DNA from 2 places in the Paenibacillus sp. FSL W8-0187 genome. Region 2 is predicted to be linked to the other one. Evidence: predicted binding sites of a transcription regulator. Region 2 holds the regulator's gene; the other holds the start of a gene.

Region 1 (16,539 bases), 1.9 Mb from region 2:
TACAATACCTCCGGGGAGAAGCTGGCTTTCCAAATGCTTGAGAATGGTGCTGCGCTCAGCTTTGACCTGGATAGCCAGGGACTCTACGTGAAATCGGGGAATTCCGCTGCAACCACCATTACGGTTGGCGGCCAGCCCGTAACAGATGGGAAATCAACGTCGCGTATCTTGCTGGAGCCGGCAGATGGTTCCACAGGGACTACGGATACCAGTACTACTGACTCTACAGGCACTACGGATGTAGAATAATTGTCTCACCTCCAGGCCATCATAACAGCATGCAGCTGCATGCTGTTATTTCGCTTTATGGAAGAGGTGTTGCTCTGTGACGGTCAACTGGATTATATTCGGATTAGGCGTCATCGTCAGCCTCTTGGGCTATTATTTGATTCCAAGCGACTGGGGATATGGCATATTAGGCTTTGGACTGGCACATATTTTGCTTGGTATATTGAGCATGTTCCGCCGTCCGGTGCATGATGAGAAAGCTAGCAGTTGAAGGAGCAGACTTCGTTTTCGCCGGGTGTTGGCGATAAGCGGAGTCTTTTTCGTTCCAGGTCACCCGCTGATCCTTAATGGGATTAGACTTGTCTCTATGTTTTACCTATAATAGAAGCATTATCGTTAATGAAAGGAAGGATTCACCATGGCTTCAGAAAATTCATTTGATATCGTATCCAAAATGGATATGCAGGAACTTAGTAATGCGGTTAATCAGGCGGAGCGGGAGATTGAGAACCGTTTTGACTTCAAGGGCAGCAAGAGCAGCTTGAAGCTGGACAAGGACGCACTGGTCATTGCATCCGATGATGAGTATAAACTCAACGCCGTTATTGATATTTTGCAAACCAAGATGGTGAAACGGGGCTTGTCGCTGAAAAATGTGGAGTACAGCAAGATCGAGCCGGCTTCCATGGGTACCGTTCGCCAGCGTTTGACCTTAAAGCAAGGAATCGATCAGGAAAATTCGAAAAAGATCAATATATTGATCCGTGATTCCAAGCTGAAGGTCAAGAGTCAGATTCAAGGTGACCAAATTCGGGTAACCGGAAAAAACAAGGACGATCTTCAACAGATCATGCAGCTGCTTCGCAAAGCGGATCTTTCTCTGGACCTGCAGTTCACCAATTTCAAATAAACGCCGTCACAGGCTCACGTAGGATTGGATGGACAGGTTGTTTCTTTTGACAGGGCGTCAACGGAAATATTATACTAAAAAACGATATATAAGGATTAACGTATACATAGATCACTGGGGGATGAATATGACAGACAGCGCTTCACGCTTCAAACCCTTTAGGCTCTTGGGAAGAGCGACCCTATTGAAGTACAGATGGTTAACAGTCGCGGGGTCTGCGAAAATTTCAAGACAACCCGTTGCAAGGGAGGTTGCCCCATGAATTTACCCAATCGTATCACGTTGGCCCGCATTTGCTTGATCCCTGTCATGATGATTTTTCTGCTGGTGGATTTCGATTTTTATCCGGCTCCTATTGTATGGAATGATTTTGTCCTGCCCTATAACCAATTGATTGCGGCTTTGATATTCATACTTGCTGCAAGCACGGATGGGATTGACGGGTATTTGGCCCGGAAAAACAATATGGTGACAAACCTGGGTAAACTTATGGATCCGCTCGCGGACAAACTGCTGGTGGCAGCTATCCTCATATCGCTTGTGGAGATGGGGAAATGTGAATCATGGATTGCTGTTGTCATTATCAGCAGAGAATTCGCGGTTACTGGCTTGAGACAAATTGCGCTCCTGGAAGGTTCCGTCGTTGCAGCAGGTCAATCAGGAAAAATCAAGACGGTGATTCAGATTGTGGCAATTGTCGCGCTTCTGATCAATAATTTCCCGTTTGTATTCTTGGGAATTCCGTTTGATGTCATTGCAATCTGGGCTGCCGCGATAATTACGATCTATTCGGGAATCGAATATTTTGTCCAGAACAGGCATCTTCTTAAAGGTACCGGGGCATAACGGCAATAGGAGCTATCCTATTGCTTTTTTCTTCCGCAGGGTAATAAATTTGTGACGGCGAGTGGCGAGTATTGTGAAGAGATAGAAGATACAGGAGGATCGACGAATCATGAAAGCAGAAATCATTGCAGTTGGAACCGAACTTCTCCTTGGACAGATTGTGAATACCAATGCACAGTATTTGTCCAGACAGCTTGCCTCAATGGGAATCGATGTGTACTATCAAACCGTTGTTGGGGATAACATGGAGAGGCTCAAGGAGACCTTGCGGCTGTCCAGCAGCAGAGCCGATATCGTGCTTCTGTCCGGCGGCCTGGGCCCCACACAGGATGACCTGACAAAGGATGCGCTCGCATCCTTTCTGAATCGTTCATTGCATATTGATCGGATGGCTATGGACCGGATCGAACGTTTCTTCCAAGAACGGGGATCCGTAATGACCGAGAACAATCGGCGCCAGGCCCTGGCTATCGAGGGAGGGACTCCGCTTCCGAACGAAACAGGCCTCGCCGTCGGGAACGCGGTATCGTATGAAGGCACTCATTATATTGTGTTGCCGGGACCGCCGAAAGAACTGATGCCGATGTTTGAACAGGAGGCCAAGCCTTGGCTTCTGCAGCATGTGCTTACGGGAGAGCTTCCCATCTATTCGAAGATGCTCAAATTCGCAGGCATCGGGGAGTCCGCGCTTGATAAGCGCCTGGAAGACCTGATTACGGCCCAGACCGATCCGACGATTGCATTGTATGCCAAGGAAGGGGAGGTCACCGTCCGAATCTCCACGAAGGCCTCCAGCGAGGCTGAGGCGATGGTCCGGTTGAATGAACTGGAAGCCCGGATCCAAGAGAGAGGCCCTGAGTTTATGTATGCTAACGAGGATGTGCCCATTGAGAAGGTTATCGTGGATATGATGGCAGATCATAGCTGGACGCTGAGCGCCGCGGAGAGCTGCACGGGAGGCCTTGTAGCAGAGACGCTGACCTCCATCCCCGGCAGCGCATCGATGTTCCTTGGCGGGATCGTCTGTTACACTAACCAGATCAAGGAGAAGCTTGTGCATATCCCGCATGCGCTGCTCGAGGGGGATGATGCGCCGGGAGCCGTCAGTGCGGAGGTTGCCGAAGCGCTTGCAGATCATGTTCGAATGGTAACCGACAGCGACTTTGGTTTATCGGTAACGGGCGTAGCAGGTCCAGGGTACGCTGAACGCAAGCCTATAGGTCTTGTTTACATCGGATTGTCTCAACGGGGAAAAGCAACAGAAGTGCATGAGCTGCACCTCCAGGGTAACCGTGAGACGATCCGGCTCCGTGCGACAAAGGCGCTGCTCTGCCGGCTTTGGCAGCGTCTTGTTGCCTCCAAACAAGATTAATTTTGCAAAAATAGAGATATCCGCTTTTCAAAAAAAGTAAATAATTTACACCTTGCTTGGTACCTCTTCTTGAATTAACGAACAGTTCCAAGTATAATGGGAAATACGGAAGAACCGTGGCATATCGAATGATGTTGCCACGGTTCTTGTTCTTTATACATAGGGGATGGAGCATATACCGGAAGGGGCGTTGAATAAAAAAAAACGAATGTATGTTCGAAAAAAAGCTTGGCAAACGTGTCAAAACAAGGTATGATATGACTATCAACAGTGAAGGGTTGTGGAACAATTGTCAGATCGTCGTGCTGCGCTGGAAATGGCGCTTCGTCAGATAGAGAAACAGTTCGGAAAAGGTTCCATCATGAAACTGGGTGAATCCACCCACATGCAAGTTGAGATTGTGCCGAGCGGATCGTTGGCATTGGATATAGCTTTAGGAACCGGCGGCTTGCCTAGAGGCCGGATTATTGAAGTGTATGGACCGGAATCCTCCGGTAAAACAACAGTAGCCCTCCATGCTATTGCGGAAGTTCAGAGGGCTGGTGGACAGGCTGCATTTATCGATGCCGAGCATGCTCTGGATCCATCGTATGCAAGTAAACTGGGCGTTAATATTGATGAATTGCTGCTCTCCCAACCGGACACGGGTGAGCAGGCGTTGGAAATTGCGGAAGCTCTGGTACGCAGTGGTGCAGTGGATGTCATCGTTATTGACTCGGTTGCTGCGCTTGTTCCAAAAGCTGAAATTGAAGGCGACATGGGGGACTCCCACGTGGGTCTGCAAGCTCGTCTGATGTCCCAGGCTCTTCGTAAATTGTCGGGTGCTATTAATAAATCGAAAACGATTGCCATCTTTATCAACCAGCTTCGTGAGAAGGTTGGTGTTATGTTTGGTAACCCTGAGACGACTCCAGGCGGACGTGCTCTGAAGTTCTACTCGACGGTTCGTTTGGATGTGCGTCGAATTGAGAGCATCAAGATGGGGAACGATGTGGTGGGTAACCGCACACGGATTAAGGTTGTTAAGAACAAGGTAGCGCCACCTTTCAAACAGGCTGAGCTTGATATTATGTACGGTGAAGGCATCTCTAGAGAGGGAAGCCTAATCGATATCGGAACGGACCTCGATATCGTGGATAAGAGTGGTGCATGGTATTCTTATGCAGGTGACCGTCTTGGCCAAGGACGTGAGAATGCGAAGCAATTCTTGAAGGAGAATCCGGAGATTGCTAGTGTTATCGAGAACAAAATCCGTGAAGCGAGCAATCTGACTACGGCTGTTCCTGAGCCTTCCGAGAAGGATAAGGAACAAGAGGAAATAGAAGAGCAAGAGTTGTTTAAAGTAGAATAGTAAATTGCTGGTTAATGATTAAGTGTTGAGGACTGTCCGGTGTTTGTAACGCCAGACGGTCTTCTTTGCATTTATCCAGAATTGAGAATCAGTCTTGGTTATTTTACTCAGGATGGCGCGGTAGTGAGAGGAGCGACATATGGAAGAAGAGAATAAAGAAATGTCGGAGCAGGCAGAATCATCAGGTATTGAGCATTTTCCGGCTCACGAGGATTTGGTTGTAACTTCAGTCGAAATGCTGAAGAAGCCCAAACATCGATACCGAATCGCGTTTGGTCCATACCTCATGACCGTTCATGAAGATGTAATGCTGAAATACCGGATGTTCAAGGGAAATGTTTTTCGTAAGGAAGAGTTGGAAGATATTATCGTGGCCGACGAGCGACAGCGGGCTTACGTAGAGGCGTTGAATCATCTGGCTAGGAAGCCAAGAACAGCCAAGGAGATCACCCAGCGACTGCAGCAAAAAGGTTTCGAGCCGAGCAGCGTGGAGACGACGCTGGAGCGCCTGGAGAAGGACAAGCTGATTGATGACGCGTTATACGCCAAGATGTGGACAGAGCAGCGAATGACCAGCCATAAGAAGGGACGGCTGTGGGTCAAGCAGGAACTGAGACAGAAGGGAATCGGCACGGAGCTGATCTCCGAGGCATTGGGCGAGATCAGTGCAGATGCCGAATTGGAGAGCGCGCTCGCCGTGGGACGGAAAAAATGGCAGCAAACCCATGGGGAGATGCTGGATCGCAAACGTAAAACGGGAGCATATTTAATGCGTAGGGGCTTCGGCGGGGACCAGGTGCGTCAGGTACTCAAACGTCTGGTCGATGAGGATCAGCAACAGGGCGAGTGGGACGACGGGCTGGAAGATTTCGAATAAAGGGCAAATTGGGCACTTTTTCGTGAAAGAAATGGTTTCGTTGGATGAAACTGACGTTTACCCATTGCTTTCCCTTGACAATATCTTTTTATAAATACTAAAATAAATATGAATCTTTTTATCATAAATTAGAATCCTTTTTCCTTCCAAAAAAGTGACTACTTTGTGAAAGATTCTTAAATCGCCAATTCATAGTGAAATGTATTCCGCTGGTTAAGGCGGAATTTGCGTACGTGATACGGCGTTCGCAGTATGGACGGCAGCTTCCACTGCCGGAAAATTTTATGTATGAATGAGTAACCTGACAATTGCACATTTCCCAAGGAATGCCTTGGAGGAACCAACGAGGAGGTGATCAGATGCATCCAATTTGGTGGATCATAATCGTTCTCGTTGTAGCCGCTATATTCTTTGGGTTCGGTTATTTTATTCGCAAATCCCTTGCAGAAGCTAAAATTTCCAGTGCCGAGCATGCCGCTTTGCAGATCGTAGAAAGTGCGAAGAAGGAAGCAGAAGCATTGAAGAAAGAAACGGTTCTTGAAGCTAAAGACGAAGTTCATAAAATCAGAGCCGAAGCTGAAAAAGACACTCGTGAGCGCCGGAATGAAATTCAACGGCAGGAGCGCAGATTGTTGCAAAAGGAAGAGTCGCTGGATAAAAAAATAGAATCTTTGGAACGTAAAGAAGAACAAGTGGCGAACAAAGAGAAACGAATAGAAGAGACCCAGCAGCAAATCGATGCCATTTACAAGAAACAAACGACAGAACTGGAGCGCATCTCCAACCTCACGATGGAGGATGCCCGCAGCATCATTCTCAGTAATGTTGAGCAGGAAGTTCGTCATGAAACCGCTCAGATGATTAAAGAAATCGAGCAGCAGGCGAAGGAAGAGGCAGATAAGAAATCACGCGAGATCATCACGCTGGCTATTCAACGCTGTGCGGCTGATCACGTAGCTGAGACCACGGTATCTGTAGTCACCTTGCCGAATGAAGAAATGAAGGGCCGGATTATCGGACGTGAAGGCCGAAACATTCGTGCGCTTGAGACCCTTACAGGGATTGACCTTATTATCGATGATACTCCGGAAGCTGTTATTCTCTCCGGTTTTGATCCGATTCGCCGTGAAATTGCCCGTACAGCTTTGGAAAAGCTCGTGGCAGACGGACGGATTCATCCGGCTCGTATCGAAGAAATGGTGGAGAAATCCCGCAAGGAAGTGGACGAACGCATTCGCGAGTACGGAGAACAAGCCACTTTCGAGGTTGGCGTTCACGGTTTGCATCCAGATTTGATCAAAATTCTGGGTCGACTGAAATTCCGTACAAGCTATGGACAAAATGTGTTGAAACACTCCATGGAAGTGGCCTATTTGACTGGCCTGATGGCCGGCGAATTGGGCGAAGACATCGTGCTTGCGAAACGGGCAGGACTGTTGCATGACATCGGTAAAGCGCTGGATCATGAAGTGGAAGGATCGCACGTTGAAATCGGCGTGGAGCTGGCGAAGAAGTATAAGGAACATCCGGTGGTTATCAACAGCATTGCCTCTCATCACGGTGATTGTGAAGCAACTTCGGTTATTGCCATGCTGGTTGGCGCAGCTGACGCATTGTCTGCTGCCAGACCGGGAGCACGCAGAGAGACGCTTGAGACGTATATCCGTCGTCTTGAGAAGCTCGAAGAAATTTCCGAATCCTTTGAAGGCGTTGAGAAATCCTATGCCATTCAAGCAGGACGTGAAGTTCGTGTCATGGTACAGCCTGAGAAAATCGACGATGCCGAAGCATTCCGCTTGGCACGCGACATTACCAAAACGATTGAGAATGAACTGGATTATCCGGGTCATATCAAAGTCACCGTTATCCGGGAAACCCGAGCGGTGGATTACGCAAAATAGAGTTTGGACCTTAAAAAGTGGCCGCAATCCGGCCACTTTTTATCTTTGAAATTTCCGAAAATACAGTTCGGACATTTATGAATCGGGAACGGTCTTGCCGGGAATCAGGACAAGCATCCCTGAAGGAGTGATTGACATCAACGTATTATTCATCGGAGACATTGTCGGCAGTACAGGTCGTAAAGCTTTGAAGGCTTCCCTTCCGGAGCTGAAGTCCAAATATAATCCGCACATCATTATTGCCAATGGGGAGAATGCAGCTTCAGGACGCGGCATTACCTCGGCCATAGCCAATGAATTTTTTAATTGGGGCATTCATGGCATCACCTTGGGAAACCACACGTGGGATAACAAGGATATTTTTGAGTTTATCGATGATGAGCCTCGCATGATTCGTCCGGCAAACTTTCCGCCCGGCACACCGGGCCGCGGATACACGATCATCAAAGCGAACGGCAAACAGCTAGCGATTGTGAATTTACAGGGACGAACATTCCTGCCAGCGATCGATTGCCCGTTTCGTGCAGCCGATGACATTGTGGATGAACTTCTCCAGAAGACGAAGTGCATTCTGGTGGACTTCCATGCAGAGGCAACCTCGGAGAAGATTGCCATGGGATGGCATCTGGAAGGCCGCGCCTCGATGGTGGTTGGAACGCACACCCACGTGCAAAGCAATGACGACACCATACTGCCTGGAGGAACAGCTTATATTACGGATACCGGCATGGTCGGCTCCAAGGAAGGCATCCTCGGCATGCAGCGCGATGCGGTAATGTATAAGTTCAAGACCCAGCTTCCTGCTCGTTTCCAGGTCGACGAAGGCAAATGGCAGTTCCATGCCGTATGCGTGGATATGGATGAGGAAACGGGAAGAGCCCGGAAGATACAGAAAATCCGCATGTACGAAGACGAATGGCGGATGGATTAAAAAAGGCGGAATCCGTTTAATTAAATTAGGAACGGATGGTAAAAAGCAGGAATTTTTTCCCCTCTCACGAATAACATCTAGTAAGCGGAAGCAAACCATCACTCAACATTCCCAGGGGAGGTACTTACCATGGAAGTATTAAAAGTTTCAGCAAAATCCAATCCTAATTCAGTTGCAGGGGCGCTCGCTGGAGTTCTTAGGGAGCGAGGCGGGGCGGAACTGCAAGCGATTGGGGCGGGAGCACTGAACCAGGCCATTAAAGCGGTAGCGATTGCCCGGGGATTTGTAGCACCGAGCGGGGTGGATTTGATTTGTATCCCTGCTTTTACGGATATTGTGATTGATGGCGAAGACCGGACGGCAATTAAATTGATCGTAGAACCTAGATAAATTTCGAATGTTGAGGTATTAGCCTGTTTACTCTCCTTGGTGTAAACAGGCTTTTTGCTGTGATAAGTTTAGAAGGGAGATGAATGGCGCGATGCGGACGGTTGATTTTCACTGTGATGTTTTGAGCAAAATGTGGGAAGATTCCCAAGCCTCCTTTGTGGATGACCCGCATTTGGATGTAACGCTGCAGCGCATGGAGGAGGGCGATCTGGCCCTTCAGGTGTTCGCTGTTTTTTTATCGGAGAAATGGGGGAGACCTTCCTTTGAACGGGTGCTGGGACAAATAGATACTTACCGCAGACGCATTGTTAAACCGGGTCATCTGAAGCCACTGCTCTGGCGAGAACAAGTCCAGGAGTTCGGACAACGGAAGAATGGACGATACGGCGTTCTGTCGCTGGAAGGCGTTGACGGGCTGGAGGGGAATCTGTATTACGTCCAGCTCTTGTATGAGATGGGCGTTCGTTTTATGGGGATTACCTGGAATTATGCGAACTGGGCTGCAGATGGAGCATTGGAGCAGCGAAATGGGGGATTCACAGAACGGGGGCGTCAACTGGTAGAGCTATGCAATTCGACAGGTATTATTCTGGATGTGTCCCATCTGTCCCAAGCTGGCTTCTGGGAGCTCGCGGAGCTGACCAAGCGACCCATTATCGCCTCGCATTCCAATGCGTACTCCGTCTGCCAGCATCCCCGGAATTTGAATGATGAACAGATAAGGGCATTAATCGCGCTAAACGGGATGATCGGAATCACGTTTGTGCCCTGGTTTATCCGCAGCGGTGTAGAGCGTGTCAAGCCGGAGGACGTATTGCCGCACATCGAGAAAATTTGTGAGATGGGCGGAGAGAAGCACATCATGTTTGGTTCGGATTTCGACGGGATTGATCAATGGGTAGCCGGACTTGAGCATCCGGGCCAGTATTCGGATTTTCAGGAGCTGCTGCTTAAACATTATCCTGAATCGATGGTCAAGGGCTGGATGTCGGAGTATGCCCTCCGTTTTCTTGAGCAGAATTTACCTTCATTGTCAACTCAAGCATAGTAACCTTTCGCATAACGACCATGATTCGAGGATAACTTTGACAATCCTGTTGCAGATTGCTCATGAAACGGAAGAAGGCGGCCTGAATCACCCGGGTTGCCTTTTTATTTTTGGGTAATAGAGAGTATAATAGGTGATGGCATGTACAGCATATAGAGAAAAACAAGGAGTGAGACAGATGAGTAAAACTGTACCTGTGGGTGTATCCGCCCGCCATATTCATTTAACCCAAGAGCATATTGAGGCATTGTTCGGCCCTGGATATCAGCTTACAGAGTTCAAACCATTGTCCCAACCAGGACAATTCGCAGCCAACGAAACGGTAGCGGTCATTGGAACGAAGGGACAATTCGATAAAGTAAGAATTTTGGGACCTGCACGTCCTGCAACCCAGCTGGAAATTTCCCGCACGGATTCCTTCGCCATCGGTGTGAAAGCACCCGTACGCGAATCCGGAAACATCGCCGGTACCCCGGGTATCACGATTAAAGGCCCGGCAGGTGAAGTAACGGTGGACGAAGGTGTTATCGTAGCTGCTCGTCACATTCACTTCCATACGTCCGTTGCGGATCAATGGGGGATTAAAGACAAGGATCTGCTGAAGGTACGCTTAGGCGGCGAACGCGGTCTTGTACTGGAGAATGTCATTGCCCGCGTATCCGATAATTTTGCGCTCGACATGCACATCGATACCGATGAAGCTAACGCTGCTGGCGCCAAAACCGGAGACACTGCTGAAATTATTGATTAATCCATAGCTTCAGTAAACCTTTATGAACATACTGTATGTGTCACGCATGTGCTGCTGTTAAGCGATCACAGCTGGAAGAGCCTGAGTCGATTCACTTCGATTTCAGGCTCTTTTTTGAAATTTCCCAAGGGTTTAATGTTTCTGGAAGCCAATTTGAAGGAAAAAGTTCATCTGTTAAGGTTTAGCCTCAATAACGCCAGGGTGGTAGCTTAGGCAATAAGATCATGATATAATTTAAAACAGTGCCTATTTAAGATATTTTGTCATGTAAACCAAAGATTTTGCGGATCTAAGGAGTGACCAAGCATGTCCAAAGAAAGTAAGGACTACTCCAAGTATTTTGATTTTTCAGGAGCCAAAGTTCTCTCGGAAGATGAACACGGGAAGAGAATTCGCATCAATGGCCGGGAAATCAACATCCTTTCGGAGCCTAATCATAGACAGGAAAAACAGCGCGGCAAGCAGAGTGTCGAAGTATTGTATGATACCGAGCTGCCGGAAGAGTTCCGAAGCATCGGAGCTGGCAAGCATTATATTGTGTATACGTTCGGATGTCAGATGAATGAGCATGATTCCGAGACGATTAAGGGATTGCTGGAGCAGATGGGCTACCAGGCAACCGAGGATCGGAAGCAGGCGGACATCATTTTGCTCAATACATGTGCCATTCGTGAAAATGCGGAGGACAAAGTGTTTGGCGAACTCGGCCACCTGAAGCATTTGAAGATCGAAAAGCCGGATATGCTGCTTGGGGTTTGCGGCTGTATGTCGCAGGAAGAATCGGTTGTTAATCGAATTCTCCAGAAGCATGGCTTCGTGGACTTGATCTTTGGTACGCACAACGTACATCGTCTGCCTCACCTTATTCAGGAAGCGCTCTTCAGCAAGGAAATGGTGGTTGAAGTGTGGTCCAAGGAGGGCGACATTGTTGAGAATCTTCCGAAGAAGAGAGAAGGTCTCCGCGGCTGGGTCAACATTATGTACGGCTGTGATAAATTCTGTACATATTGTATCGTTCCATACACCCGCGGCAAGGAACGCAGCCGGCGTCCGGAGGATGTCATTGCTGAGGTTCGTGAATTGGCCCGGCAAGGGTATAAGGAAATTACGCTGCTCGGTCAGAACGTGAACGCCTACGGCAAGGATTTTGAAGATATCGAGTACCGTTTCGGCGATCTGATGGATGATATTCACAAGATCGATATCCCACGTATTCGCTTCACGACATCCCATCCAAGGGATTTCGACGATCATCTGATCGAAGTGCTGGCGAAGGGTGGCAACCTGGTCGAGCATATTCATCTGCCGGTACAGTCGGGCAGCTCCGAAGTGCTCAAAAAAATGAGCCGCAAATATACACGCGAGATGTATTTGGAACTGGCCCATAAAATTAAGAAGGCAATTCCCAATGTAGCGTTTACCACCGACATTATTGTCGGGTTCCCTGGTGAGACCGATGAGCAGTTTGAGGAGACGCTGTCTCTTGTGCGAGAAGTAGGTTATGATGCTGCTTATACGTTCATCTATTCTCCTCGCCAAGGAACACCGGCTGCAGTGATGGAGGATAATGTACCGATGGAGGTCAAGAGCGAGCGGCTTCAACGTTTGAATGCAGCCATTAGTGAGTACAGCCGCCAGAGCAATGATAGGCTGCTTGGCGCTACGGTGGAGGTCCTTGTAGAAGGTGTCAGCAAGAACAATGATTCCATGCTGTCGGGACGCACACGCACGAATAAGCTGGTTCATTTCGAAGGCTCAGCGAATCTCATAGGCAGCTTCGTGAATGTACGAATTACGGATACGAAGACCTGGTATATCAAAGGGGATATGATCCCGAACACGATTCCTGCCTCGGATGCGGTATAATAGAGAAGCACAGCATTCAAATGCAGCATTGGGCTGCGAGCAGAATGCGGCTGGTGCTGCATATTCCCATATAGATGATGAAGAATTGGAGCGATGAACCTTGGCACATGATCATGTTCGTACGAACACATACGGTATGTCAACTTACAACACGCGTGAATTGATTATACGTGACGATATTTTAGCAAAAGCCGGCGAGCTGGCTGAATTAATATCCACCAGTGAAGAAGTTCAGATGTTTAAGCAGGCCGAAGAGAAGATCCAGAACCACGAACGGGTTCAAAACCTGATTAAAACCATTAAGAAAAAGCAAAAAGAAATCGTAGCCTTTGAATCGTTCCAGAACAAGGATATGGTTGCCAAAATCGAACGGGAGATCGAGGAACTGCAAGAGGAAATTGACGGTATTCCGCTCGTGATGGAATTCCAGCAAAGTCAAAGCGATATTAATTATCTTCTTCAGCTGGTTGTGTCCGTGATTCATGATACCGTTTCGGAAAAAGTGAATGTGGAAACAGGAAAAGATACGCCGCCAAGCAGCTGCGGATAGATGAAACGAGGTGCGGAATGGTTCCGCACCTTTTCTATTCTTGCTGCATTATGCACAGAATGAGAATGAATAGGGCATAGTACACTTATAAAGAGGATAAGGTCAGGAAATCCTTGACATCATCTTTAAATATGTCATAATGAAATTATCAAAATAATAGTTATGGTGATGGAAATGACGGATCGCGAACAGGCGCCAAAGAGCAGTGCCAAGAAATACAGAACACCGGATGGTGTACCCGCCGATATCGTGATGTTTACCTTGACGAAGCGGGAACGGAAAACCTTCACCAAGACATTGCCCATACGTGAGCTTAAGGTGATGCTGATCAGGCGCAGATCATGGCCATGTGCGGGGATGTGGGCACTCCCCGGTGGATTTTGCCGTGAGAGTGAGTCTATTTACGATGCCGCCAAACGGGAACTGAAAGAAGAGACCGGGGTGGACGGCGGTCACTTGGAGTACTTGGGCGTGTACAGCGCACCGGGACGGGATCCAAGGGGCTGGATCATCAGCCATGCATTCTATGCGTTGGTAGAAGAATGGATGCTGGAGCACCGCCAGGCTGCCGATGATGCGGAAGAGGTGGGTCTGTTTACTGTAGCGGAAGCTCTGGAGGAGCTGGAGCTTGCTTTTGACCACAGGGATATCATTATGGATGCGTACCGCAAGATTCAGCAGCAAATGCTGCAAACGACAATTGCACGGCAGTTTTTACCGGAGCATTTTACACTGAGTGAGTTGTACCAGGTCATTCAGACCGTCGTGCCCGAGTTCAACGAGCCCAATTTCATCCGCAAAATCACATCGACCCGCAGCAGGCAGGGGATACTGGAAGAAGCCCGTGATGAGAACGGCAAGCCGCTAAATTCCAATCAATATTCCCAACGGCCGGCCCAATTGTATCGTTTTACGGATCATGCACCACTGCTATCGATTTATACGTAGGAATGGAATGGATTCACCCGCTGTTATTTTATCGATCACATTAATCATGTTGAAGAGGAGTGTGTGTCAGATGAAAGCCTTGATCGTGATAGATTTCACGAATGATTTCGTGGATGGCAATCTGCCTGTAGGCGAACCCGCCATCAACATTCAGAACACAATCGCGGAGCTAACCAAGTCATACAGTGATCGTGGTGATTTTGTTGTAATGGCCGTGGACCTGCATGAGCACAATGATGCTTATCATCCCGAAACCAAGCTGTTTCCTCCGCATAACATTCGGGGAACCCGGGGGCGGGAATTGTACGGTGAACTTCAGCAGGTATATGAGGAACGCAAGGACGCCATTTATTGGATGGACAAAACGAGATACAGCGCATTTTGCGGTACGGATCTGAACCAGAAGCTGCGGGAACGCGGGATTACCGAAGTCGATCTCGTCGGAGTATGCACCGATATTTGCGTTCTGCATACTGCAGTGGATGCTTATAATTACGGATACCGGATTACGATTTATGAAGATGCCGTCGCGAGCTTTAATCCGGAGGGACACAAGTGGGCTTTAAGTCACTTTCAAGGCAGTCTCGGGGCATCGGTCGTGCGAAGTAAGGAACTTCTTAATCAATAGACAGCTTGAACCACCCGGAAGCCTAGTTGAACCGGGTAACAGTGGAGGATGATCGTGATGCTGACAGCAGGATTAGCACTACATACGGACAAATACCAGATCAACATGATGTACGCTCACTGGATTAATGGCTCTCATCGTACGCGTGCGGTGTTTGAGGCGTATTTCCGCAAGCTGCCATTCGGTAACGGATACGCGGTTTTTGCCGGTCTTGAACGGATTGTACATTATATTGAATCCTTGCGTTTCACGGAGGATGATATCGCGTATTTGGCCAAACAGGAAGAGAAGTATAAACCTGAATTTCTGGAGGAGCTTCGCCGGTTCCGTTTTCAAGGGAATATTCATTCCATGAAAGAGGGGGCGCTGGTATTCCCGAATGAGCCGCTCATTCGAGTTGAAGGGACCATTTTTGAAACACAGCTGGTTGAAACGGCACTCTTGAACTTCATGAACTTTCAAACCTTGATCGCCACCAAGGCGTCCCGTATCCGTCAGGTTGCCAGCGGCGATACCTTGCTGGAGTTTGGCACAAGACGTGCACAGGAAGCGGATGCGGCGGTTTGGGGCGCGCGTGCTGCGTATCTGGCCGGTTTCCATGCCACATCGAATATGCTGGCTGGCGAGAAGTTCGGAATCCCGACGAAAGGTACGCATGCACATTCCTGGGTGCAGACCTTCCGGAGTGAGCAGGAGGCCTTTGATATATTTGCCGAGGTGATGCCGGATCAAGTGACGCTGCTGGTGGATACCTTTGATACGTTAAAGAGCGGGATTCCCCATGCCATTGTAACAGCGAAGAAGCTGGAGGCTCAAGGGAAGCGGATGAATGCTATTCGTCTGGACAGCGGGGATTTGGCCTATCTGTCGATTCAGGCACGGAAGATGCTGGATGAGGCTGGTCTTCATTATGTTGGCATTGTGGCGTCCAATGATCTGGATGAAGGAACGATTCTGGATCTCAAGGCACAGGGAGCTAAAGTGGATACTTGGGGCGTTGGTACCCAATTGATCACGGCAGCGGACCAGCCTGCGCTTGGAGGCGTCTATAAGCTCGTGGAGCGGGAAGTTGACGGCAAGATGGTGCCGACTCTCAAAATCTCGGGCAACCCCGAAAAAGTATCCACACCAGGCAAAAAAGAAGTATACCGCATCATATCCAAGGGAAGTGGCAAAGCGATAGCCGATTACATCTGCTTCCCGGAAGAAGAGATGCCGCCGGAAAACGGGAAATTAAAGCTGTTTAATCCGCTGCATCCTTACATGCGCAAGAATGTAAAGAATTTTGAAGCGGTGTCCATGCTTGAACCGGTGTTCCTGAATGGCGAACTGGTGTATGAGCTGCCGAAGCTTGAAGAGATTCGCAGCTATCATGATGCTCAGCTGGATCAGTTCTGGCCGGAGTATCTGCGGAAGCTTAATCCGGAAATATACCGCGTTAATCTGAGTGAAGAGGTCTGGGAAGTGAAACATCGGATGATGGCCGAGTTCATGGAACAGCATGAAGAGTAGGTTATAAAATACAGCAATGAAAAAGACGCTTTCCCAATCTTGCCGCTTGGCAGGAGAAGGGGCGTCTTTTTGTACTCGGCTATAGGTCAAGTCGATCCACTATACTTCCGTTGACGTCACGCGCGGTGAGATGAACCTTGTCCTTGTTCTCTAGCATGTCGGGCTGGCGTTCGTAATACCACATGTACAAATCTTCACTGACATCTGGCTTGAGTTGCTGATAAGGTATGGTATGGACCGGCTGACCATTTACTTGGACCTGAAAGGGTTCCTGGCTTCTATATATGCCAAGGACGAGTGATGAATACTTGTCTGTCTTCGAGAATACGGAGGGAGAAGAGGAATCTTCAGCAGGAGGGTACAATATTGTTGCAAATGAAGTGTTCCATCCGAACCATCCCTTGGTATAGGTTGATAAATGCAATCCTGT
Region 2 (16,539 bases):
GAATCAATCGGTTCGGCTGCTAAATCAGTACGTAACCGGAAACCCCGGCAAGCTTGAGCTTATGACCCTGCGGCCGGAGGACTTTAAGTTAAATGGAAAAATACAATGATTTTAAGCTTGTCTTCGAACATAATGAAGGGGTAACGCTGCTTTCTTTGGATCATAATGTGTATTGCAGGCAGCAGCGGTTAGTTAAATTAGGAGATGTAATGATAGAAGGAGTTGGCTATATGACAAATATAACGCATGATACCCGGACAGAGATCGAAGATAAAGCCGTTTTGGTCAGTTTGGTGACGGATGCAGTTAAACGTACAGGAATTAATCCGGAACACTCGCTGCAGGAGCTGGTTCAGCTAGCTGAAACCGCTGGAGTGGAGGTGCTGGATGTCATTACGCAGAATCGCGAAGTTCCGGATTCCAAGTGGTTTATCGGCAAAGGGAAGGTCGAAGAACTGCGCATGGCGATTGATGGGTTGGGCGCAACAACAGCCATATTTGATCAGGAATTATCCGGCGCACAAGTACGAAATCTGGAAGAATCACTCGATGTGAAAATTATCGACCGTACTCAATTGATACTGGATATTTTCGCTCAACGTGCGAAGACCCGTGAGGGGATTATTCAGGTGGAGTTAGCACAGCTTACTTATTTGCTCCCGCGGTTGTCGGGACATGGTAAGAATCTGTCCAGGCTCGGGGCGGGGATCGGGACACGTGGACCAGGGGAAAGTAAACTCGAAACCGACCGCCGGCATATTCGTGACAGAATCAGCGACCTGAAGCGGCAGCTGGATGAAGTCACAAGGCATCGTACGCTCCATCGGGAGCGGCGGAAGAAGAGCGGTGCCGTACAGGTTGCTCTAGTCGGTTATACCAATGCCGGCAAGTCAACATTGTTAAACCGGTTAACGGCCGCAGATGTTTATATCCAAGATCAATTATTTGCTACGCTGGACCCCACTTCGCGCGTGTTGGAGCTGCCTAGCGGCAAGGAAGTTGTGCTAACGGATACCGTGGGATTTATACAGAACCTTCCTCATGATCTGGTAGCCGCGTTCCGTGCGACGCTGGAAGAAGCCAACGAAGCCGATCTGATTCTTCATGTCGTAGATGCTTCGTCCCCGATGCGGGACGAACAGATGGCTGTCGTTCAATCCATACTTCAGGATCTGGGGGCGGCGGATAAACCGCAGATCGTTCTGTTTAACAAGAAGGACGCATGTGAACCGGATCAGCTAGAGATGCTGCCTACAGGGGATGGTCAATTAAAGATTAGTGCGTATCAAGATCAGGATTTGGAAATGGTTCGTGAAGCGATTCAGGACCAGCTGTCTGGAGGGAACGTGACGTTCCGGATTCCGGCAGACCGTGGCGATCTGAACTCGGTTGTATACCGTGTCGGAGACGTGCTGGAGCAGTCTTTTGATGAGAATGATATCCTCTATGAGGTGCGAATCAATAAAGCGGATTATGAGAAAATGGGTTACTTGCTCCATGATTACGTCCAGAACGGATCTTAGGTACCAATAGGAATCGTAGTGTAAGCCCCTGTATGGGGCTTATATTGCGTGTTCAGGGTGCTCAAGCATTGCGAGTTCTATGAAATAAAAATATGTGTTAAGATGTGAGACATCATGTGTAAAAGAGGAGAGAGCAGTTGGTCATGGCAAGATTTTCGCAAGATATACTTGAATTGAGCAGTGAGATTGAGTCCAAAATCGGACAGCGTTTACGGGAGATCGATAATATCGTTGATTTTAATCAGTGGAAGGTGATCGATGCTTTCCAGAAGTTTCAGGTGAGTGATTTTCATTTTGCGGCTTCAACCGGGTATGCATACAATGATCGCGGCCGTGAAGTGCTGGATGAAGTCTACGCAGACGTATTTGGAGCCGAATCTGCCCTGGTCAGGCCGCATTTTGCTTCCGGTACCCATACGATCTCAACCGCACTGTTTGGTGTGTTAAGACCGGGAGATGAGCTGTTGTATATTTCGGGTCGTCCCTATGACACCCTCCATAAAGTGATAGGCGAACCCGGGGACGGCAGCGGATCCCTTCGAGATTTTGGAATCGGTTATCAGGAGGTTGCGCTAACAGAACAAGGGGAAATCGATTGGGAGCGGGTAGAGAAGGCAATCACGTCTTCAACCAAGGTTATTGGTATCCAGCGTTCCCGTGGATATGATTGGCGTTCTTCGTTCACGGTATCCCAGATTGGTGACATGGTAAACCGGATTCGGTCCATTCGCCCGGATTTGATTATTTTCGTTGATAACTGTTACGGTGAGTTTACGGAGCGATTGGAACCGACGGAGGTTGGCGTTGATCTGATGGCGGGGTCGCTTATCAAAAACCCTGGCGGCGGCATTGCCGAAACCGGCGGTTACATATGCGGTAAAGCAGCCTATGTGGATAAGGCAGCCTATCGGCTGACTGCTCCCGGCATCGGACGTGAAGTAGGGGCTATGCTGGGAACGACCAGAGGCATTTATCAGGGATTATTCCTGGCACCATCCACGGTTGGCCAAGCGGTCAAGGGCAGCATTTATGCCGCCGCGATGTTTGAGGCAGTGGGGTTCACAACCAAGCCGGGCTGGCAGGATGAGCGGACCGATTTGATTCAGGCCGTATCGTTTACCGGAGCGGATCATCTGATCGCTTTTGTACAGGGGATTCAGCGGGCGGCGGCAGTCGACAGTCATGTGGTGCCAGAGCCTTGGGATATGCCTGGATATGAACATCCTGTAATTATGGCGGCAGGTACGTTCATCCAGGGAGGAAGCCTCGAATTATCCGCGGATGCGCCAATCCGATCACCTTATATCGGGTATATGCAAGGTGGCTTGACCTACTCTCATGTTAAATATGGTGTGCTTATGGCACTCCAAAGCATGAAAGATCGTAATTTGTTGTGAGTTATCCTTACATGCGGTTGACGTGGTTGATCAGGAAATGTACAATAAGATCAGAATAGACCACTTGGAAGGTTGATGAGATATGGGTGATGAGATTCGGAGGAATATGGCATTATTTCCGATAGGCATTGTTATGAAGCTTACGGATTTATCCGCCAGACAAATTCGCTATTATGAGCAGCATAACTTAATTGTCCCAGCCCGTACGTCGGGCAACCAACGCCTGTTTTCCTTCAATGATGTGGAGCGACTGCTAGAGATTAAGGCTTTGATTGAAAAAGGTGTTAATATCGCCGGCATTAAGCAGGTAATGAACCCTGTCACGAAAGAGTCTGAAGAGGCTACTGTCATTACTCCTGATACCGAGAACAGACGCCGTGAGATGTCGGAGTCCCAGTTGCGACGTTTGCTGAAGCAGGAATTGATTACCGCTAGAAGACCGGGTCAGGTTTCATTGATTCAAGGGGAATTATCCCGGTTTTTTAATAAATAAGGATTGCCATGCTGTAATTCTTCATTAATTCTAGTTTTTTATTTAAAAAGGAGAGGATAAAGTGAGTTATACCAGAGAGGACATTCTACGTATTGCCAAAGAAGAAAATGTTCGATTTATCCGCTTGCAATTTACAGATTTGCTTGGAACGATTAAAAATGTTGAGATTCCTGTAAGCCAGCTGCCTAAAGCGCTTGATAATAAAATGATGTTCGACGGTTCGTCCATCGAAGGTTATGTACGTATTGAAGAATCCGATATGTATCTGTACCCGGATCTGGATACCTTCATGATCTTTCCATGGGTATCCGAGGATCGTGTCGCACGTCTGATCTGCGATGTCTACATGCCTGACGGCACTCAGTTCGCAGGAGATCCGCGCGGCATTCTGAAGAGAGCGCTGAAAGAAGCTGAAGAGATGGGCTTCACTTCTATGAATGTCGGTCCGGAGCCAGAATTCTTCCTGTTCAAAACCGATGAAAAAGGCAACCCTACCCTGGAGCTTAATGACCAAGGCGGATACTTTGACCTTGCGCCTACGGATCTTGGCGAGAACTGCCGCCGCGATATCGTACTGACACTGGAAGAGATGGGCTTTGAAATCGAAGCTTCTCACCATGAAGTTGCTCCTGGCCAGCACGAAATCGACTTCAAGTATGCCGATGCGATCAAAGCAGCTGACCAGATTCAAACATTTAAATTGGTAGTTAAGACGATTGCTCGTCAGCATGGACTGATTGCAACATTTATGCCAAAACCGCTATTCGGCGTGAACGGCTCTGGTATGCACTGTAACCAATCGCTCTTCAAAGGAAGCGAGAACGCGTTTGTCGACGAGAGTGATGAGCTTGGCTTGAGCGTAACGGCTCGTAACTATATGGCGGGTATTCTTAAGCATGCACGCGCGTTTGCTGCGATCACGAACCCAACGGTGAACTCGTACAAGCGTCTCGTGCCTGGTTACGAAGCACCTTGCTACGTAGCATGGTCTGCAAGTAACCGCAGCCCAATGATTCGAATTCCTGCATCCCGTGGCCTTAGCACGCGTATTGAGGTGCGTAACCCGGATCCGGCGGCTAACCCGTATCTGGCTTTGGCTGTCATGCTGAAAGCAGGTTTGGATGGCGTGAAGCGCGAGCTGTCGCTCCCGTCTCCAATCGACCGTAACATCTATGTGATGACGGAAGAAGAGCGTATTGAGGAAGGCATCCCTAGCTTGCCGGCAAACCTGAAAGAAGCCATTAACGAGTTGATTCGCAGCGAAGTCATTTCCGATGCGCTCGGGGATCATGCGCTGGCTCACTTCTACGAGCTGAAAGAAATCGAATGGGACATGTACCGCACGCAAGTTCATCAGTGGGAACGCGATCAGTACATTACAATGTATTAATAGAGGAATCCCTTGCGCCGTAAGGCGTGAGGGGTTTTTGTTTTTCCAATGAATATGATCAAACAGGCATATGGAATATTAGTCAGGTTTCATATAAAGTTAGTGGAGTAGGGGAAATGCTGCTGTGGTAAGTGGAACAACGAAGGAGGCCCGTAAATGGCAACTCTAAGTGACCACGAAGAGAAGGGAACTCGGGCAGTGTTCGCGTTTATATCTCGTATTCCTGGTGAGGATGAAGGATGCCAGATCAATTTTAAGTTTTTTCAGGCTAACCGAATCATTTATGATTTGAATTTTGGGTGGACGAATTTGACAATCCGGAATTATATTTCGGTAACTGCTGAATTTCCGCTTGAGTATTTAAATGGTTTTAAATTAGATGGTTTATTTATGTCTTTCGAAAAACATTTATACCAGCTGAGCTGGGAGCCAAAGGAACAAGAAGGAATCTATCAGTTGCATTTTTACGGATCGGAACAGGATTTTCAGTTAACCGCCGACATAGAATCCATTCGAAGATTTGGTTCTCAATTTAAACAGGCCTGGGATGAGGCTCCGTTAGTTTAGTAGCAATGGCAATAGATTTTGGTTTATGATTTTGGAGAACCGTTCAGGAATGCAGCCAATACAGAATCGCCCTCCATAAAAGGGAAGATTCTTTTTTTATTTTTCGAAAAAAGGGAACCTTTACTCACTTCCATGACTCTAATTAGACGAGGTGAATCGGTTGGAGCTGGAATACTTGAAGCAGATGACGGTGATGGACACCCAGACACTGGATAAAATCATGAACTTATACGGAAATGATATCTGGAATTACGCTTATTTTCTGACCAAACAGCAAGCACTGGCTGACGATATTGCTCAAGAGGTGTTTATTAAAGCTTATTTTGGCATACATACCTTTCGCGGTCGGGCGACGCTAAAAACGTGGCTGCTTACAATTACAAGACATACCGCGTTTCGATATAAACAGACTTTTTTCTTTCGGAATGTGACCCTTAAGGACAGACTGCACACAGATGCGTCAAGTCGGTCCGCGGAATTGGAATATCTGGACGGGCAGTTCACGGATGAAATATGGGCCATGATTATGACCTTACCCAGGAAGTTCAGGGAGGTGTTGATCCTGGATCTTTACTATGAGATGTCAATAAATCAGATTGCGGAGTTCCTTAACCTAGCGGCGGGTACCGTGAAATCCAGACTGTATCGGGCAAGGAAAAAAGTACAGAACCTGTTGAAGGAGAATGGCGATGAATGAGGATAAACCAGACTGGTATTCCCGGGCTAAAAAAACTCCCTTTTCAGATGAAAAGTTCACATCTGAAATGAAAAAAAACGTGCATAGGTCCGTGATTTTCACCGACAGCAAGCCTAAACGTCGAAAGCACTTACAAGTTGGATTTGCTGGAGGGTTAATGCTTCTGATTATTTTAATTGCCTTTCAATTACCTTTTGGCAGAGAGGAACAACAGAGAGCAGGGACTTTACCTCCTGGTACGGAAGAGACAATCCGGGCACAAGGCGTAACGGATGAAGGAAGGTTAAGGGTTATTGCAGTTGGACAGGAAAAAATAACGACATTGGGAGCACCGAGCTGCTTCGGTATCGAAACGGATATGTCGTTTACCGGAAACTACAGCGTACAGTATAGTACTAACCAAGTTACAAATGAAGTAACTACGCTGGGGGATCTTACTTTTATTCAACCAACATCTGCTCCGGTTGATATGATTCGCCTGCCGTTTCAAGCTGCCGATGTATTTATACTCGCACCGCAATATAGGGACTGTCATGGTATACAAATCTATGCGTTCGCAGTGGAGCATGAAACGGGTAAAGCCGTCCAGCTCCGATTTCAGGATGAATCCTTGGTATCCTACTTTTCATATTATAGACCAGGTACTACTCCCATGGTTAAAGATAATAAGCTTGTTCTAGAGTCCACGGAGGGGCCGGGTGGGGAAGGTTCGCCGGATTATAAACCTAAGCGGATGTATCGACTGGATCTTAAGCAAGGCGTTATGGTGTTGGCAAACTAGCTAGGATCATGTTTCATTATCTATATAGAAAAAGCAATAGGTTACCATCCAATTAAGGGAGGTAACCTATTCTTCATAGATAGATATATGAAATTAGTGGACATCCCGGAAGAGTCCGATTACTTTACCGAGAATCGTAACATGGTTCAGGCGCAGTGGCTCGTAGGTAGGATTCTCCGGTTGCAATCGTACATGATCCTTCTCCTTATAGAAGGTCTTCACAGTTGCTTCGTCTTCCTCTGTCATCGCTACGACAATGTCGCCATTGTCTGCAGTTTGCTGCTGGCGAACAATGACATAGTCGCCGCTGTGAATGCCAGCTTCGATCATACTGTCACCAATAACCGACAACATGAACACCTTATCGTCGCCTACATAATGCTGTGGGAGTGGGAAGTAATCCTCAATGTTCTCCATGGCTGTAATAGGAACACCTGCAGTGACTTTTCCGACAACAGGCACTCTGGCAATGGTGTGAGTAAACAGGCTTGCGCTTTCGGACTCTTCTTGGCCAAGCAGTTCGATTGCTCTTGGTTTCGTAGGGTCACGGCGAATGAGGCCTTTCTTCTCCAAGCGGTCAAGATGTCCATGGACCGTTGAACTGGAAGCTAGTCCGACAGCCTCGCCGATTTCCCGGACAGAAGGCGGGTAACCCTTGCTACGAACTTCGTTGCGGATAAACTCTAAGATCGCCAGCTGGCGGCTGGATATTTTCGACATGCCGTATCAACCCCATTTAGTAACGTTTGGGAAAATTATAACATAGAACTTCCGTTCGTACAAACATAAGTTCTAAATAAAAATAGAACAAATGTTCTTTTTGGTATTGAATCAAACAAGTGTTCGTGTTAATATGAATCCATAAGAGAACACTTGTTTGGGAGATGATGATTCCATGTTGAAATACAGTACATACCGTAGCATTTATGAGAACGTTCCAGTGCAAACGAAGTCCTCCGAGACTTGGATCGATCAATTGAAGTCGAGAATGGCATCCATTCCTTTTATAAAGCTTTTATTCGTTCTGTTAATCGTAGCATCCTGCTGGACAGGGGCATATTCCGTTTTTGCCGGGGGGATGGATAAACCCACGGGGGAGAAGCAGGTTATTGTTCAATATGGCGATAGTTTGTGGCGGATTGCTTCCCTTCATAAACCGACAGATATGGATACGCGAGTATACCTGGATAGCATCCGAAGAATGAATGGATTGAAGGGTCCGGATATACAGGCAGGAGAGGTGTTGTCTTTACCGGTCTGGTAATGGGATGACACTACGAGAAACTCTTTCCTTATATATGTCCCTATTTCTCGCTTCATATTTGTAGGTTTGCCTGACGATGTGATTTCACGCAGTATAAGCGTGTTTATAATAGAAGATTATTGATTTCTTGACATAGAGGACTCATTTATAGGCATCATATGTTCATATTTGTTATTAATCAGAGTTTGCAAGGGTGCAGTTGCCTTGACAAGCTCTTTTTCACATGTTTAAGTTATACATGATATCGGAATTGGAGGAGAAGTCATGGACATCGATACTTTGGTTGAACGCATCAATGTGCTAGCAAGAAAACAGAAAAGTGAGGGATTGACCGCGGAAGAGCTCAAGGAACGGGCAGAGCTTCGGGAAATATACCTTAATAATATTCGAGGTAACTTTAGACAACAGCTGGAATCGATCGAATGGGTTGATGAAAATGAACAAAAAGGCGGCCCGCGATTAAAGCATTAGCCGATCAACTGGAACATGGATCTACAACCAGTGATTCATGACCAGATAGTAGGATAGAATTATAATACTTGGGGTGCCGATTATTCGAGGGAATCGAATACGGTTACCCCAAGTTTATATGGATTGGTAATATATTGAAATTTAATCCAGGGGGAACCATATGTCACGATCATGGGAAAGAAAAGTCAACAAAAATATGTCACAGCTCAACAAGCAGCGTAAGAAGCAGGGGCTGACCTCGTACCAAGGCTCTGCCGTTACTGATAAGCATGATGTATTTAAGGGACGTAAATATGTACTTCCGTTAGTGCTTGTTGCATTGGCTGGTGTGTATGCACTTCTTGGAACGGCGACGTCCGAGGCTGCAGGTGGAAGCAACGATGTACTGAACTGGGTAGGTGTCAGCTTGTACATTCTGTTAGCGCTTATGATTTTCTTACGCAAGCCTTATTTGAAGATTGAGCGTGCTTCCGTATCCACCATGAAGTTCAATCGGGAACGTCGACTGGCTGTATCGGATATCGAGAAGATCAAATTGGCTTCGGGTTCCGTCGTGATCCAGGGCAAGGGGAAAGCAGGCAACTGGGTATTCTCGCGTATGATGAATCTTTATGATACGAAAGCGATGGGCGAAAGATTAGAAGAGTTCGCAAAAACTCATCAAATTCCAGTTGAGCATAATTAACAAATAGAATAGATCACAGTGTATATGAGGAGTGGGAGAGACATGCCGATAGCTGCGGTTTTGTTTGATTTGGACGACACGTTATTGTGGGATGAACGTAGTGTGGAAGAAGCGTTTGAAGTGACATGCCAGGCCGGAGCGAACGAGACCGGCATTGATGCCAAAGCACTTTTGGCCGCAGTACGGGAAGAAGCTAGAGCATTATATGAGTCATATGATACTTTTGCTTTTACCAAAATGATCGGAATTAACCCTTTCGAAGGCTTGTGGGCTAATTTCACGGCTGGATCACAGCCTGAATTCAGAAAGCTGCAGGAGCTGGCACCCGTATACCGCAAGGAATCATGGCGACGCGGACTTCAGCGCCTGGGAGTTGATCATGAAACATTGGCCGAAACGTTGGCTGCACAATTCGCTGCTGAACGCAGAACAAGACCCTATGTATATGAAGAAACGTTTGAAGTTCTGAAGGAATTGCAGGGAAATGTAAAGCTGCTGCTTCTCACGAACGGAAGTCCGGATCTGCAGCAGGAGAAGCTGGACGGTGTTCCAGAACTGGTTCCTTATTTTGATCATATCATCATCTCCGGTGATTTTGGCAAAGGGAAGCCGGATGTTTCCATCTTCCAGCATGCTCTGGATTTGTTGGGTGTTGAGGCGGATCAGGCCGTAATGGTGGGAGATAAGCTGACCACAGACATTAAAGGCGGGAATGCGGCAGGACTGCATACGGTTTGGATCAATCGGGTAAACCGACCTCACGATCCGTTCATTCAACCGAAGTTTGAGATCAAACATTTATCGGAGCTGCATGCCATCGTCGCATCCTTGTAAACTACGCAATGAAGGACTCACTCACACCCGAATAATGGGTGCGCAAACGTACATAGGAACAGCCCTAACAGCAGATTCTGCGGTTATGGGCTGTTTTTTGTTGGTTACACAATTGGACTTGAGCCGTGCATTTGGCAATGATAAACGTCACACAATTGTAAGCTGCATGAGATAGAAGTAAAAGAATAATGCGATATAATGGATTAGGTAACTTAACGAGGTTTGGTAATGACCATTACGTGAATGAACCATACATAGCCCTATTCTGTAAAAGAGGTGTAGAGAATGACCCGAAAAAAGATAGCCTTACTTGCAGCCATGGTGCTGATGGCGGTTGCGCTTGCCGCATGTAATGACAGCAAAGCGGAATCCGGAGAAGATGTGATGGCGGAACCCATTATTGTCGAGCTGTCTTTGACGCCGGAGAGCATTAAGGCTGGTGAGAAGGTGCTGATCGAAGCGAAGGTAACGCAAGCAGGCAGTCCGGTCGAAGATGCGAACAATGTGGAATTTGAAGTGACGCTGGAAGGCGGAGGCGTTCAGGCAAAGGTCCCGGTTAAGCATGATCAGGACGGGGTTTACAAAATGGAGAAAACCTTCGATGAGGCTGGAACCTATCGCATCGTTTCCCATGTCACGGCGAGAGGACAGCATTCCATGCCGTTGAAGGAACTGAAGGTAACGGAGTAACACATCGCAAAATAAATAAGGCAGCACATGGTCCGCAAGGCGGATCGATGCGCTGCCTTATTTCGTCTTCCTATTCAATCTGCCCGCAGGCTTATTGGAATTGAGGATCTTCTACCGGTGTAGCAACCCAGCCGTTCTCTTCAATGAAAAGACGAACAGCGATGATCTGCTTGTTCTCCATCAATGTGAAGAAGTGAGGTGTATTTTCCGGTACGGAAATGACATCGCCTGGCTCAAGCTCAACATTAAAGTAACCGACATCGTCGGAGCCCTTAATAATGAAGATTCCTTTACCGCCGACAATCGCACGGATTTCATCTTCCGCGTGGGTGTGAACCTCTTCGAATTTTTTCAGCAGGTCCTCGATATTGGGCGTGGACTCGGAAAGTGTGATGACATCCCAAATTTTGTAGCCGCGTCTTGCAGCCAAGTCACGAATTTCTTCATCATAGATGTCCAAAATGCGCTTCTTATCGTCATCACTAAGCTTGAAATTTTCTTGAAGCGCTGCCGGGAGTTTTTCCATATTCCAGTGCTCGTAAACAACCTCTTGGTTACTCAGGAATTCCCGAACATTTTCTTCTCCAGTAATGCGTTCGTTCGTGTTGCGAATCACAATCTCTGCCATAGCTTTAACCCTCTTTCTCCCGTTGGATTAATATGTATTATAGCCCCCCTCACAGCATTTGTCATCTGCAAATGTTGATTTGTACCCATTGCAACGCAATATTTCGGCTTTTCTATTGAAAAATATTCTGATACACTAAGATTTAACGTTTTCGGGGGAGGTTTATGAGTTGAACAAGCCTAGCTTACAAGAAGTACTTAAAGAACGAATATTAATTCTTGATGGTGCCATGGGCACAATGATCCAGCAGGAGGACCTCTCAGCTGAAGATTTTGGCGGCCCGGACCTTGATGGCTGTAATGAAATGCTGGTCATTCATCGACCGGATGTCATTCAAAAAATACATGAACAATATCTTGAAGCAGGTGCCGACCTGATCGAAACCAATACGTTTGGCGCAACCTCCGTTGTGCTTGCTGAATACGATATTCCTGAGCTTGCCCGGGAGATCAACCTGAAAGCGGCTCACTTGGCCCGCGCAGCGGTTGAAAAATATTCCACGCCGGACAACCCGCGCTATGTGGTAGGAGCCATGGGTCCGACAACCAAGACGTTATCGGTTACCGGTGGTGTGACCTTTGCCGAATTGATCGAGAGCTACGAGGAGCAAGCCGTTGCTTTGATTGAAGGCGGGGTTGATGCGCTTCTGCTCGAAACATCGCAGGATACATTAAACGTGAAGGCCGGGAGCATTGGGATTCGCCAAGCGTTTGATAAAACGGGCGTCACGCTTCCAATTATGATATCCGGTACGATCGAACCGATGGGAACGACGCTGGCCGGACAAAATATAGAAGCATTCTACATTTCTTTGGAGCATCTGAATCCCGTATCGATTGGCCTTAACTGTGCAACGGGCCCGGAATTCATGCGTGACCATATTCGCTCCTTATCCGAAATGTCGAGAAGTGCCATCAGCTGTTATCCTAACGCGGGTCTCCCAGACGAGAACGGGCAGTACCATGAATCCCCTGAATCGTTGGCTCAAAAGATGGGGGCTTTTGCTGAAAAAGGCTGGCTTAACATCGCCGGCGGATGCTGTGGGACAACACCCGACCATATTCGCGCTTTAAAACAAACGATGGATGGCTTCTCCCCGCGACCGCTGGATGGTGGGCATTTGCCGGCATTATCCGGTATCGAGCCGGTATATATTGAGCAGGAAAACCGACCTTATATGGTAGGGGAGAGAACGAATGTTCTGGGTTCCAGAAAGTTTAAGCGTTTAATTGTAGAAGGTAAATATGAGGAAGCCTCCGAGATCGCTCGTGCCCAGGTCAAGAATGGTGCGCATGTCATTGATGTTTGCGTACAGGATCCGGATCGTGAAGAATCGGAAGATATGATTAAGTTCCTGGAGCTAGTAGTTAAAAAGGTTAAAGTGCCGCTCATGATCGATACCACGGATCCGGCCGTTATTGACCTGGCTCTGCAATATTCGCAAGGGAAAGCGATTATTAACTCGATTAACCTTGAAGACGGTGAAGAGAAATTTGAGCATGTGATCCCGTTGGTGCATAAATACGGTGCCGCGGTTGTCGTTGGAACCATTGATGAGACCGGTCAGGCTATCCATCGTGACGACAAGCTGAAGGTGGCCCAGCGTTCTTATGATCTGTTGGTCAACAAATATGGCGTTTCGCCTGAAGACATTATTTTCGACACGCTTGTATTCCCGGTAGGTACAGGGGACGAGCAGTATATCGGATCAGCCAAGGAAACGATTGAAGGCATCCGTATAATAAAAGAAGCCATGCCAAAAGTGCATACGATTCTCGGAATCAGTAACGTTTCCTTCGGATTGCCGGAAGCGGGCCGTGAAGTCCTGAACTCCGTGTATCTGTACGAGTGCACAAAAGCCGGATTGGACTACGCAATCGTAAATACCGAGAAGCTGGAGCGTTATGCCTCCATTCCCGAAGAAGAGCGTCGCCTGGCCGAGGATCTGATATACAGAACCAATGATGAGACGTTGGCGGCTTTTGTCGCGGCATTCCGGGATAAAAAGATAGAGAAGAAGGTTAAGGTATCCAATCTGACACTCGAGGAGCGACTAGCATCCTATGTAGTGGAAGGTTCTAAGGAAGGCCTCATTCCGGACTTAGATATAGCATTGACCAAATATGGCGCGCTCGAGATCATTAATGGACCACTGATGGCCGGGATGACCGAGGTTGGACGTTTGTTCAACAACAATGAACTAATTGTCGCGGAGGTGCTGCAAAGTGCCGAAGTAATGAAGGCATCCGTAGCGTATCTGGAATCCTTTATGGAGAAAAACGAGACGTCGGTCAAAGGGAAAATCATGCTTGCCACCGTGAAGGGGGACGTGCATGATATCGGTAAAAATCTGGTGGAGATCATCTTGTCCAACAATGGTTATCAAATCATTAATTTGGGTATAAAAGTACCACCGGAGCAAATTATCGAGGCATACCGCCGTGAGCAGCCTGATGCTATCGGCTTGTCCGGTTTGCTGGTGAAGTCAGCCCAACAGATGGTATCCACCGCCCAGGATTTGAAAAACGCAGGCATTAGCGTTCCAATCATGGTAGGGGGGGCGGCTCTGACACGGAAATTCACGAAGACCCGCATTCGTCCCGAGTATGACGGCATGGTGCTCTATGCCAAGGACGCCATGGATGGTCTTGCGTTGGCCAACCAGCTCAGCGATCCGGTGCAGCGGACGAGAATAGCGGAAGAGATTAAGGCAGAGCAGGAAGCTGATGCTGCCGCTCCGCAAGTGGTTAAAGTGATGCCGAAGCTGTCAGAAGGACTGCGATCCAAAATTTCGACCAATGCTCCTGTATATTTACCGCCGGATATGGAGCGGCATGTGCTCCGGAATTATCCGATTTCGCACATTCTGCCTTATATCAACATGCAGATGCTGTTAGGACATCATTTAGGCCTGAAAGGCTCAGTGGAACAGCTGCTGAAAGCCAATGACCCGAAGGCGGTATCGCTTAAGGAAACCGTTGATGGTATTCTGGAAGAGGCCGTTCAATCGGGGATCATACAGGCGCATGCAATGTACCGTTTCTTCCCGGCACAGTCAAGAGGAAATGATATTCTAATATACGATCCAAAAGATACAACAAAAGTATTGCATCCCTTTACGTTTCCAAGACAGCAGGTTGAGCCGTACCTGTGCTTGGCGGATTTCCTGAAATCCGTAGATAGCGGGGTTATGGATTACGTTGGATTCCTTGTCGTTACAGCCGGCCACGGCGTCGGAAAATTGTCCGGGGAATGGAAGGACAAGGGTGACTATTTGCGCTCCCACGCACTTCAATCGGTCGCACTGGAAACGGCAGAAGGGCTGGCGGAGCGGATTCACCATATGATGCGGGATTCGTGGGGATACCCCGATCCGGCAGACATGACGATGAAACAGCGCTTGGGTGCGAGATACCAAGGCATTCGCGTATCTTTCGGGTATCCGGCCTGTCCGGATCTGGAGGATCAGGAACCGTTATTTAAATTGATGCAGCCAGAAGATATTGGCGTTCATCTGACCGAAGGTTTCATGATGGAACCTGAGGCATCGGTATCCGCCATGGTGTTCAGTCATCCGGAAGCTCATTATTTTAACGTAGATAAAGCTTAACATTTGAATACCGGTACAGCCGGTTTGAAATCCTCCGAATGTTTCGGGGGATTTCTCCGGTTTACAACCGAAAGGGGAGAAGAGGGATGGAACTCTATTTTCTAGGAACAAATGCGGGGGTTCCTACGCTGCAGCGTAACGTAACCTCGATTGCACTGCGTATGCTGGAAGAACGAAGAAGTTTGTGGCTGTTTGATTGTGGAGAAGGTACGCAGCATCAAATATTGAAGTCCCCGCTCAAGCTGTCCAAGCTTGAAAAGGTATTCATCACCCATATGCATGGTGATCATGTATTCGGTTTGCCGGGTTTGCTGTCCAGCCGTGGTGCCCAAGGGGTAACTTCACCCCTGACGATATATGGTCCCCCTGGTATTAAGGCCTTCATTGAAACTACGTTGAACATTAGCCAATCGCGCGTTCCTTATACGATGGAGGTCATTGAACATACCGGAGGCGTGCTGTTTGAGGACGATAACTTCCTCGTGGAATCGGCAAAGCTGGATCACAGGGCCGAGAGTTATGGCTACCGTATCGTGGAGAAGGATCTTCCCGGCAGCCTGGACCTGAAACGGTTGGCGGACTATGGACTCAAGCCAGGGCCGCTTTATGGCAAACTGAAAAGAGGGGAAAGCGTAGAACTCGGCGACGGCCGATGGATTCATGCCTCTGAGGTGCTCCTGACACCGAAAAAAGGGAGAGTGGTCACGATCCTCGGGGATACAAGGCCATGCCCTGGAGTGGAGACTCTGGCCAAAGACGCCGATCTTTTGGTCCATGAAGCCACTTTCATGGAGGATCTGTCGGAGCTCGCGCACGAATACTATCACAGTACGGCTAAACAGGCGGCGGAAGCAGCGAAACGGGCTGGAGTAAGAACGCTGTTCCTGACCCATTTTAGCTCCCGGTATAAGGATATGGAGCATTTGCAGCCGCTGCTCAAGGAAGCGCAGGAGATTTTTGAGAATACACGCTTGGCAGAGGATTTCGGATTGTACCCAATCCAGCGCAAATCATAAGCCAATAGAGCTGCTATTTACAGGGAAATATCGAGTGATGGAGTGAATTATTTTCCGGGAAAGCGCAGGAAATGACAAACCGGTTGATAATCACTAATGCTTGGACACTCTTCGATTTCTTTCGACTGATTAGCTATCGGGCTGAAGTACTAGCCATGAGCCTTGCAACCGGAAGTAGCCTTCTTTACAATAATACTAACTGGGGTTTCTACGTAAGTATGCTTCAGGGTAGTGTATGAACCGAGGTTATACATATTTATACCGATATATGACGATGAATGACGATCACAGCGATGCCGAGAAAGCTCATACTTTAGCCGATGAATCATTTATGGCGTGAAGGAAAGAAATAAAGAAGGTGCTATCAATTCATGGAAAAACCAAAACCAAAAGGATTACTGATTGACCTGGATGGAACGCTTTATCATGGCCGTCATCGAATTGAGGGGGCAGACCTTCTCATCGAACGGCTGAAGGAATTGCAGATTCCGTT

What was found. Region 2 encodes LexA, which represses DNA repair genes until DNA is damaged. Its sites were predicted from a motif close to CGAACATATGTTCG; they were not measured.
Positions count from the first base shown of each region.
Region 1: the regulator LexA is predicted to act here: its motif matches at 3,562-3,575, upstream of recA (recombinase RecA).

Region 1 is NZ_CP150206.1:4,763,401-4,779,939, reverse strand. It holds gene MKY48_RS21420 (helix-turn-helix domain-containing protein) at 1-249, shown strand, start outside; gene MKY48_RS21415 (DUF4175 domain-containing protein) at 326-499, shown strand; gene MKY48_RS21410 (YajQ family cyclic di-GMP-binding protein) at 647-1,138, shown strand; gene pgsA (CDP-diacylglycerol--glycerol-3-phosphate 3-phosphatidyltransferase) at 1,397-1,984, shown strand; gene MKY48_RS21400 (competence/damage-inducible protein A) at 2,094-3,356, shown strand; gene recA (recombinase RecA) at 3,646-4,707, shown strand; gene MKY48_RS21390 (RecX family transcriptional regulator) at 4,847-5,584, shown strand; gene rny (ribonuclease Y) at 5,944-7,485, shown strand; gene MKY48_RS21380 (TIGR00282 family metallophosphoesterase) at 7,622-8,416, shown strand; gene MKY48_RS21375 (stage V sporulation protein S) at 8,546-8,806, shown strand; gene MKY48_RS21370 (dipeptidase) at 8,898-9,854, shown strand; gene MKY48_RS21365 (phosphate propanoyltransferase) at 10,033-10,605, shown strand; gene miaB (tRNA (N6-isopentenyl adenosine(37)-C2)-methylthiotransferase MiaB) at 10,912-12,471, shown strand; gene MKY48_RS21355 (YlbF family regulator) at 12,572-13,021, shown strand; gene MKY48_RS21350 (NUDIX domain-containing protein) at 13,184-13,969, shown strand; gene MKY48_RS21345 (isochorismatase family cysteine hydrolase) at 14,040-14,597, shown strand; gene MKY48_RS21340 (nicotinate phosphoribosyltransferase) at 14,655-16,109, shown strand; gene MKY48_RS21335 (hypothetical protein) at 16,189-16,539, opposite strand, start outside.
Region 2 is NZ_CP150206.1:2,851,086-2,867,624, forward strand. It holds gene MKY48_RS12805 (AAA family ATPase) at 1-109, shown strand, start outside; gene hflX (GTPase HflX) at 231-1,523, shown strand; gene MKY48_RS12815 (methionine gamma-lyase family protein) at 1,667-2,920, shown strand; gene MKY48_RS12820 (MerR family transcriptional regulator) at 3,003-3,413, shown strand; gene glnA (type I glutamate--ammonia ligase) at 3,475-4,803, shown strand; gene MKY48_RS12830 (hypothetical protein) at 4,960-5,370, shown strand; gene MKY48_RS12835 (RNA polymerase sigma factor) at 5,531-6,067, shown strand; gene MKY48_RS12840 (hypothetical protein) at 6,060-6,848, shown strand; gene lexA (transcriptional repressor LexA) at 6,942-7,568, opposite strand; gene MKY48_RS12850 (LysM peptidoglycan-binding domain-containing protein) at 7,744-8,112, shown strand; gene MKY48_RS12855 (DUF896 domain-containing protein) at 8,377-8,583, shown strand; gene MKY48_RS12860 (hypothetical protein) at 8,744-9,268, shown strand; gene MKY48_RS12865 (HAD family hydrolase) at 9,311-10,102, shown strand; gene MKY48_RS12870 (FixH family protein) at 10,388-10,792, shown strand; gene MKY48_RS12875 (cupin domain-containing protein) at 10,884-11,420, opposite strand; gene metH (methionine synthase) at 11,590-15,030, shown strand; gene rnz (ribonuclease Z) at 15,117-16,046, shown strand; gene MKY48_RS12890 (TIGR01457 family HAD-type hydrolase) at 16,418-16,539, shown strand, end outside.